DNA from 2 places in the Crystallibacter crystallopoietes genome. Region 2 is predicted to be linked to the other one. Evidence: riboswitches for the same ligand, from Rfam matches in the RefSeq annotation. Region 2 holds a riboswitch; the other holds the start of a gene.
The links. A riboswitch is a leader RNA that binds a small molecule or an ion and turns the genes downstream of it on or off. The one in region 2 is predicted to bind cyclic di-AMP.
Positions count from the first base shown of each region.

Region 1 (4,413 bases), 2.3 Mb from region 2:
ACTTTTGTCAGAACAAAGAGCCACGGGACGGCGTCGTTCGGCCGCCCCGGCAGGTAGGTCGCGTCCGCGTTCAGGAAGCACCGGCCGTCGACGCGCCGAAGCTGCTCCGTCGCCCGTTACCGCAGTAGTCCGAGGAGCCGGCCACAAGGCCGCTATCGTGGCAACCGCATCCGGCATGGCGCTTACTGTCCTGCTGCCCACCACTGCAGGTGCCTCTGCATCCGGCGAACCCGCCGTTGACGCGGCAGCAGCCGAGGTCGCTGCCGTCGCCGCAGCGCCCGTAACAGCGGCAGCGGAAGTAGACCTGCACTTCCAGCGCGCGGGCCTGACGAGCAATTTCGATCCCGACACCAAACTTGAACAGGTCATGGTGGCATCCGGCGGCGATGCCAAGGCGGTCAGCAGCGAAGGAACGCTGTCCCAGCCCATGGCAATGGACAGCATGAAGATGACCTCGCCCTTCGGTATGCGAGTTAACCCGGTAACCGGATATGCCGGTGAAATGCACACCGGCCAGGACTACGGCGCAGCCTGCGGCTCGCCGGTCTACTCGGCCGCTGGCGGCACGGTCAAGGAAGCCGGCTGGTTTGGCGGCTACGGCAACCGCGTCGTAGTGGACCACGGCAACGGCCTGGAGACCACGTACAACCACCTGACAAGCATTAGCGCCAAGGTCGGCGACGCTGTCAGCCGTGGGGATTTGTTGGCTCAAAGCGGAACGACCGGTAATTCCACCGGCTGCCATCTCCACTTTGAGGTAGTTGTCAATGGCGACATGGTTGACCCCAAGGGTTGGCTGTAACCAAAGACACACCATTCCGTGACCGGAATGTGACTTAGAAGATGAAACGTTATAGTGTCGAACCCGTGCCGAAGACCGGATCATGGTTTGGCACCTCCGGGTGGATTGCCTAGCTCTGCCACTTCCCGGGGTCCGTTCGCAACGATTTCGCATGGCAGGGGCGGGGGAACCAACTTCCGGGCTTCTTAGGAGGCCCTTGGGGTTAAGTGGTGGGTGTTCTTGGCTGAGGCCGGGGCTCCCATGGCCGGATGACTCCCATCCGAACCCGACAGCTCACCTCGCAGGCATTGGGAGAGGTAATCACTCGTGTCTAAGAACACTGCTGCTTTGGGCCGCCACCGTGCTGTGCCCGTCCGTACCAGCCCGTTGGAGACTATTTCCAAGGCTGTTTCTTCGAATGCCGGTTCCGTGGGCCGCCAGGCTGCTGTGATTGCTGCCGCGTCCGGTCTGGTTCTTTCGGTCGGCGTTCCGGCGCAGGCGACCAATATTGAGCGTGAGGCTTCGGTCCAGGCTGCTGCTGCGGCTCCGTCGCGGGTGCAGGTTGAGGCTGTGCAGGCTTCTGGTGCTGTTGAGCTGGATCTTGAGCGTTCGGGTGTGACCTCGACGCCTGCTCCGGTGGTTGAAGAGCCGGAGCCTGTGGTTGAGGCTGTGGCCGAGGAAGTCGCTCCGGTGGTTGAGGAAGCCGAGCAGGTTGTTGCCCCGGTTGAGAAGGCCGAGGAAGCGCCGAAGCCCGAGGCGAAGGCTGATGTTGCTGCCAGCGGTATTGGTGCCGCTTTGGTGGCGTCGGCTTATGGCCAGATCGGTGTGTCGCAGGACTGCACTGCGATGGTGGAGAACGCGCTGCGTTCGGCCGGTATTTCCGTGGGCGATCTGGCTCCGGCGCAGTTCATGGCGTACGGTACCCAGGTTTCGACGCCGCAGCCGGGCGACATGATCTACTACGACGATGCCGGCGCCGGTGTGCCGCACATCGCGATTTACGTGGGCAACGGCCAGGCCATCCATGGTGGTTGGACCGGTTACACGACCGCGCTGGCCGATGCCTACATCGGTTCGGGCCCGGTCTTCATCCGCCCCAACGGCTAAAACGCATTAGCACCGCCGGCTGAGTCAGCCGACATGTTCAAGCGGACGGGTTCGCATTCGTGCAGGATGCGGGCCCGTTCCTTGATTTTTATATCGGTCTTTCCATGCCTGCCATTTCGGTCAACTCCCGTATTCCGTCCGCTTTTCCCGCATTTTTCGTCACATTCAGGTAACGGCGGCAAAATGTGAATTGAATCACGTAGAAGTGGAAGAAAACCGCGAATTTTCGGGGTCTGATGAAACGATCCGAGCTGGACTGACGCTGTCTGGCGGATTCAAAGCGGATTGCCCGTGATCTGAATGTGACTTAGCCCCGGAAATCGTATACCGTCTTGTTCGTGCCAAATCCGAATCATGGTTTGGCACCTCCGGGTGGATTGCCTAGCTCTGCCACTTCCCGGGGTCCGTTCGCAACGATTTCGCATGGCAGGGGCGGGGGAACCAACTTCCGGGCTTCTTAGGAGGCCCTTGGGGTTAAGTGGTGGGTGTTCTTGGCTGAGGCCGGGGCTCCCATGGCCGGATGACTCCCATCCGAACCCGACAGCTCACCTCGCAGGCATTGGGAGAGGTAATCACTCGTGTCTAAGAACACTGCTGCTTTGGGCCGCCACCGTGCTGTGCCCGTCCGTACCAGCCCGTTGGAGACTATTTCCAAGGCTGTTTCTTCGAATGCCGGTTCCGTGGGCCGCCAGGCTGCTGTGATTGCTGCCGCGTCCGGTCTGGTTCTTTCGGTCGGCGTTCCGGCGCAGGCGACCAATATTGAGCGTGAGGCTTCGGTCCAGGCTGCTGCTGCGGCTCCGTCGCGGGTGCAGGTTGAGGCTGTGCAGGCTTCTGGTGCTGTTGAGCTGGATCTTGAGCGTTCGGGTGTGACTTCGACGCCTGCTCCGGTGGTTGAAGAGCCGGAGCCTGTGGTTGAGGCTGTGGCCGAGGAAGTCGCTCCGGTGGTTGAGGAAGCCGAGCAGGTTGTTGCCCCGGTTGAGAAGGCCGAGGAAGCGCCGAAGCCCGAGGCGAAGGCTGATGTTGCTGCCAGCGGTATTGGTGCCGCTTTGGTGGCGTCGGCTTATGGCCAGATCGGTGTGTCGCAGGACTGCACTGCGATGGTGGAGAACGCGTTGCGTTCGGCCGGTATTTCCGTGGGCGATCTGGCTCCGGCGCAGTTCATGGCGTACGGTACCCAGGTTTCGACGCCGCAGCCGGGGGACATGATCTACTACGACGATGCCGGCGCCGGTGTGCCGCACATCGCGATTTACGTGGGCAACGGCCAGGCCATCCATGGTGGTTGGACCGGTTACACGACCGCGCTGGCCGATGCCTACATCGGTTCGGGCCCGGTCTTCATCCGCCCCAACGGCTAAGAGTTTTAACCGGGTACCGCGCTACCCGAAAACGTTTCCTAGGTCATAGCAGTACCGCATCCCGGGCGTTCCGCCGTACGGAGGCCTGCCGGCATCTGCCAGCGGCCCCAGTTGCAAACGCCGGTCCGCTCATGGCGGAACTGGATCAGACCGGGATCAACGTTTTTATCTGCAGGGCCGTCCTCCAGCGAGGGCGGCCCTGTAGTGGTTAAAGGGGTTGGTACAGAGTGCGCTCTTAGTCGGCGGTGTTCCCATCTGAGGAAGGCCGCAAACAACGTTTCATCAACGCCGGCGGGCACTCCGGCGAAATTTCGATGGGCGAATAATTAGCGCAGCGGGTGTGATTCCGCTTACTCTAACTCTTGTCAGTGTCGAATCACCATGACCGGGATGCAGCCGATCCCGCAGCCCCGGGCGTGGCCGGACGGACAGGAACGTGCATGCGCACACTCGTTCTGAACGCTGGATACGAACCGCTGGCGGTAGTGACCTTCCGCCGGGCGCTGCTTCTTGTGCTCACTGGTAAGGCGAGCATCATCGCTGAGGACGGTGAGCCTGTCGTCGGGCCCAATGACATCTTCGGTAGGCCATCGGTCATCCTGCTCAACCGTTACATCAAGATTCCCTATCCTCAGGACATGACAGTGACACGGCGGGGCGTGCTGCGCCGGGACAATTACGAGTGCGCGTACTGCGGGAAGACGGCCAATACCGTTGACCATGTGAAGCCGCGTTCGCGCGGCGGAATCGACAGTTGGGAAAACCTCGTCGCCTGTTGCCTGCGTTGCAACAATGCCAAGGGGGACCGGACATTGAAGCAGATGGGCTGGCATTTGCGCATAACCCCGCGCGCTCCCCGCGGCAGCCACTGGCGCATCCGTGAACTGGAGCGCCCGGCTCCGGCATGGAGCGAATTCCTCGACTCCAACCCGGCGGCTTGATGAGCCTGTCCGGATTCGACGCCGTCATCCTGGCTGGCGGCCGTTCCTCGCGATTGGGCGGCGAGCCCAAGGCCCTGCTCCGCTACAACGGCCAATCGCTGCTGCGCCGCACCTTGGACAACGTTCGAGCGGCCGGGCGCATCGCCGTCGTTGGTCCTGATGAGCTGCGCGTGGAAATGGATGCCTTCATCGATGCCGAGCCCGAAACAAGAGTGCTTCTCACACG
Region 1 covers NZ_CP018863.1:2,297,643-2,302,055, forward strand. The annotation lists gene AC20117_RS10775 (M23 family metallopeptidase) at 158-802, shown strand; cyclic di-AMP (ydaO/yuaA leader) riboswitch at 935-1,103, shown strand; gene AC20117_RS10780 (NlpC/P60 family protein) at 1,109-1,888, shown strand; cyclic di-AMP (ydaO/yuaA leader) riboswitch at 2,293-2,461, shown strand; gene AC20117_RS10785 (NlpC/P60 family protein) at 2,467-3,246, shown strand; gene AC20117_RS10790 (HNH endonuclease) at 3,687-4,187, shown strand; gene mobA (molybdenum cofactor guanylyltransferase) at 4,187-4,413, shown strand, end outside.
Region 1: linked by a shared signal. The riboswitch ahead of AC20117_RS10785 (NlpC/P60 family protein) and the one ahead of AC20117_RS20940 (M23 family metallopeptidase) in region 2 are both predicted to bind cyclic di-AMP.

Region 2 (4,413 bases):
CTGGTGCCTGCAGGCGGTAAGGTTTGGCCGGACGCAGCGATTCTGCCGCCGGACACTCCTCGCAGCTGAACCGGGTCCGGATGTCCCCGAGGCTTCGGGCGCTGTTATAGCCGCAGTCTCCGGCGCTGTTCTCCACCTGCTGATTTCGGGACGCGAAAGGGAAAGCGAAGTTCGTCACGGAAAACCCCCACTCCACCAGGTTTTGACGGTCGACGCAGATCTGCCTGGCAGCCTCGTCGGCCGACAGCTCGCGGACGTCCGCGTGGGACAACGTGTGCCCCCCGATCTCGTGACCGTCGAGGGCCATCTCCTTGGCCTGTTTTAGAGTCAGGTATCCGGGTTTGTCCAAATTGCCTGAGTTGATATAAAAGGTGCCATCGAGCCCTGCCTCGGATACGATGTCGGCAGCACGATACTGGCCGGCGAACCCGTCATCAAAGGTCAGGGAAACCACGGTTTGGCCGACTACCTCAGGTATCGGTTCTGCGGGTTCGTACTCGGGCACATCGATCGCGGCCGCCGCTGCCCGGTTCCCGGGAACGGGCTCCGGACTGACCGTCGGTGCACCGCCAGGGCCAGGCCCGGCAATACCCTCAGCAGCCCGGCTGTTGTCCCCGGACGCCAGGAACTGACCGCCGTACAGGAGGAAGGCCGCTGGCAACGCCAGCAGCAGCATCGCGGTGATCCATTGCAGCGAGCGTTTAGGCCGAGTGCGCACGTAGCCCGGCCCCGCACTGCTTTCGTTGGCGCTGTCACCACGGCGATCCTCGCTCAGACCCATGATGCTTCCCATCGACGTTTATCACGGCCGTTGAACCGGCTCGCTGACAGGGACCGGGGATGGTCAACCTCCGCAATCCCTGAGTAACCGACAGGAAAAGACTAGAAGTCCTCGTAAGCTCCCGCATGAGTACCTCCTACCTGTTTTCGGTTCCTTCCTACTCGCTTGCGCCACGTATGGAACGGGCACTGTTCAAAGCCAGCGTGACAGCCGTGCACGGGCAATGGGCGTCCTCATCCCCGGCGGACGGCACACGAAAGCGGGGCTGCACACCGAAGTGTGCAGCCCCGCAGATCGTCTACCGCCTACAACCAGCCGGCAGGGTCGACCGTTTCGCCGTTCACCAGCACCTCAAAGTGCAGATGGCAGCCCGTTGAGTTACCGGTCGTCCCAACACCGGCAACCCGTTCACCCGCGGCGACTTCCTGTCCCGTCTGGACAGCGATGCTGCCCAAGTGGTTGTACGTTGTCTTCAGTCCGGCGCCGTGGTCGACTACCACGCGGTTTCCGTAGCCGGCGGCGCTGGAGGAAGCCTCGACGACGGTTCCGGCAGCTGATGCCAAAACAGGGGTTTCGCAGCCGCTGGAGAAGTCGGTGCCGTTGTGGAACTCGCCTGCTGCGCCCGTGAGCGGGTTGGTCCGGTAACCGAACGGCGAGCTGATGTTCATCTGTGCCAACGGCCCGGCCAGTCCGGAGACCGGCTGTCCGGTTTCGTCCGGTGCTTCCGTTTCCGGTTTTTCGGCCGGTTCTTCCTTTGCGCGGGGCTTAGCCGCTTCCGGTTCTGCTACGTCCGCAGAGGCAACAGAGGCTTTTCGGTCGCTGCCCGGCTCGGGTTTTGCCGGTGCTGCGTTGCTGGAGATTTCGGAACGGCTGAAGTCAAGGACAGCGTCCGCCGCTGCCACGGCCGTGCTGGCCGGTACGTTCGAAGCTGTCTCGGCCTCAAGGTTGTGGCTCGTCTCGGCCTGGGCCGCTGGCAATGCCACGACAGCTACCAGACCGGTTGCCACTGCTCCGAGAGCCACTTTTCGTGTCAGTCCCTGAAGGGTTGAAGCGGGCTGCGGCTCCGCTCTCCGACGTCCGGCCTGGGGGTTGCGGTTTCGTGCAGGGCTTGCTGAAGGAGCGACGGCGCGCCTGCGTCCGCGCTCACCTGTGTGATTGCTCAAGGGGTCCTCTCCGTACGCCTGCGAAGTTAGCTGTCGGATTCGAGTGAGAGTTCAACTCGGCCCGGGCAGTAAGCACCCCTTGTTAAAAGGAAGCAGTTGACCGGACTTCACCCCAAGGTGCCCAAGGCACCGGATGTGGTTCCTCCGCCCCTGTCTGGTATTTCGAACGGACTGGTCTGCTGACAGGGCTAGGCGGACAGACCAGGGCCATACCCGCGATGGGTATGCGCGGCCTCCAATCTACAATAAAAAAGGTTGACGTTACAATTCCGTGACTTGCCGCCGCAGGGCGGCATCGGCGTCTTCCCCGACCCGCCAACGGCGGAGCTTTCCTGCGTGGGAACGTGCACTGCGGAAACGGGTTCGCGACGACGAAGAAGGACGGGGCTGCCATAGCGGGGTCCGGGAGGTCACGAGTACTGCCGCCCCCGGGGCGGCACCGAAATCCGAGAGGTGTTTGCAGGCGAAGCCCGGAACAGGCACGTCGAAGCTCGCCGGCCGCCCCTCTGGATCAGCGCGCTCACCAGGGAGAGGTCCCAGGCTTATGTCAGCCGTTCAGGCGTTGTTGGATACGACCTGGTAGCCGGCCTCGGTGACGGCATCGCTGATCTTGTCCGGGTCCAGGGCCATCCCGGAGGTGATGGAAGCGGTGGAGATGCCGTCCTTGTTGAGGTCAATGGTGACGATTTCGACACCGTCGAGTTCCATCAGTTCTTCAGTAACTGAGGCGATGCAGTGGTTGCAGGTCATGCCTGAAATGCCGACTCGTGTTTCCATGAGGTTCTTCTTTCTGGATCGTGATGGCTTCAACAGTTGCCGGCGCCTAGCGCAGCAGCCTTCCGATAGCCGCGGAAGCCTCGGCAACTTTCTCCTGGACAGCCTGCGGATTGCCTGTCTCCCTGGATTCGTTCGCGGCCCCGACTACACAATGGGCAATGTGGTCTTCGAGCAAGCCCAGACTCACGGCATGCAGGGCCTTGTTGATGGCGGAGACCTGGGTCAGTACGTCGATGCAGTACTTATCCTCTTCCACCATGCGGGCGATCCCCCTGACCTGGCCCTCAATACGCTTCAGCCTGCGCAGGTACGCATCCTTGTCCGAGGTGTATCCGTGATCGATTCGCTCGTCGATAACAGTCTGCTCACTCATGGCGTCTCCTATCCATAGACACTCAATCTTATACCCTGCTAGGGTATAAGATCAAAGCCTGCTGGCAGGTTTTTGCGCTTCAAGAACCGGATCTTCAGATGGTGCGCCCTTCGCCCCATCCAAAACCGTCGCGACTCGAACTCGCTGGTCATACTCTAAGTGGGAGTAGCTGAACAGCTTGCGCGGGGATCGCACCTGAGCCCGCAGGATAGCAGCGGGGATGGCAAGCGAATGACCGGCCTTGCTGCCGTCCTTGCAGATCGAGACGGCCAGGGCGAAGCCGGTACGCCACTTCCTCTGACCGGGATTCCGGGTCCACGAGCCCGCGGCCAATAGGCGTTGAGCCGGTTGTGTCCGAACGGGTGCCAGCCCGGCTTGGACCGGCACAAGACAACCCTTTTGACCAGAAGGACACAGCAAAAACATAGGCTCTTTTCGTAGGGTGGGGGTTCAGGCTAGCGCACACCCTCCAAGGGAGCCATGATGATGACCGGAACCAGCAGCAGGGGTACCCCGCATCCGATGTCCCAGCGGACCCGCAGCTCCACATTCGCGAGGAGATTGCCTGCCTTGGTGTTGGGGCTGGGCTTGTTCCTAACTGCCTGTGTGTCCTCCCCCAGCCAAGGGGATCCGGACGATGGACCCGCACAAGACACTGTTGGGAACTTTGTTCCGGACCGCGACGACAGCTTGCGCGAAACCCTCGGGGACAGTCCGGCGGAATGCGTGGCCTCGGCGGGTGCTGAAGTGCGGGATGTCGATCCGGAGGATTCACCGGTTAAACCATGGCAGAAGCCGACGGGAGGGGAGCTTGTGGTGGAGTTCGAAACCGGCCGGCTTTCCGAGCGGTATACCCGGCTGGTAACCGAGGCCGCAACGATCTGGTCCGAGAGTCCGTGCATTGAGGCCGTGACAGCCCGGTCCTGCACCGGCGGCGCGAACTGTGTGGCCATCGTGGAAGACGGAAGCCGTTCACGTGGTACGGACGGAGAAATGCGATGGGACGACAACGGGGCCTACATGGAAAGCGCAACCATCACGCTGTACACCCAGCCATTGGACAGGGCTAGTGACAACGGTGCGCTGGCCACCATCGTCCACGAAATGGGGCACACCCTCGGCCTGGACCACCGCCTTGAGCGCTCGGACGTGATGAACTCCGTCACCGGTGACAACACGAACCCGGTTCCGGACGCTATCGATTTCGCTAACCTCGTCGCCATCTATGGGACCTGACCGAGTCGAGAAATGAACACAACGAATAATGGCTGCGGTGCAGGCGGGTCCCCGGGATGCTCCCGGTCGCCGGGGAGATGGCG
Region 2 covers NZ_CP018863.1:4,551,689-4,556,101, forward strand. The annotation lists gene AC20117_RS20935 (polysaccharide deacetylase family protein) at 1-781, opposite strand, end outside; gene AC20117_RS20940 (M23 family metallopeptidase) at 1,087-1,803, opposite strand; cyclic di-AMP (ydaO/yuaA leader) riboswitch at 1,946-2,114, opposite strand; gene AC20117_RS20945 (heavy-metal-associated domain-containing protein) at 2,500-2,721, opposite strand; gene AC20117_RS20950 (metal-sensitive transcriptional regulator) at 2,768-3,094, opposite strand; gene AC20117_RS20955 (matrixin family metalloprotease) at 3,701-4,330, shown strand.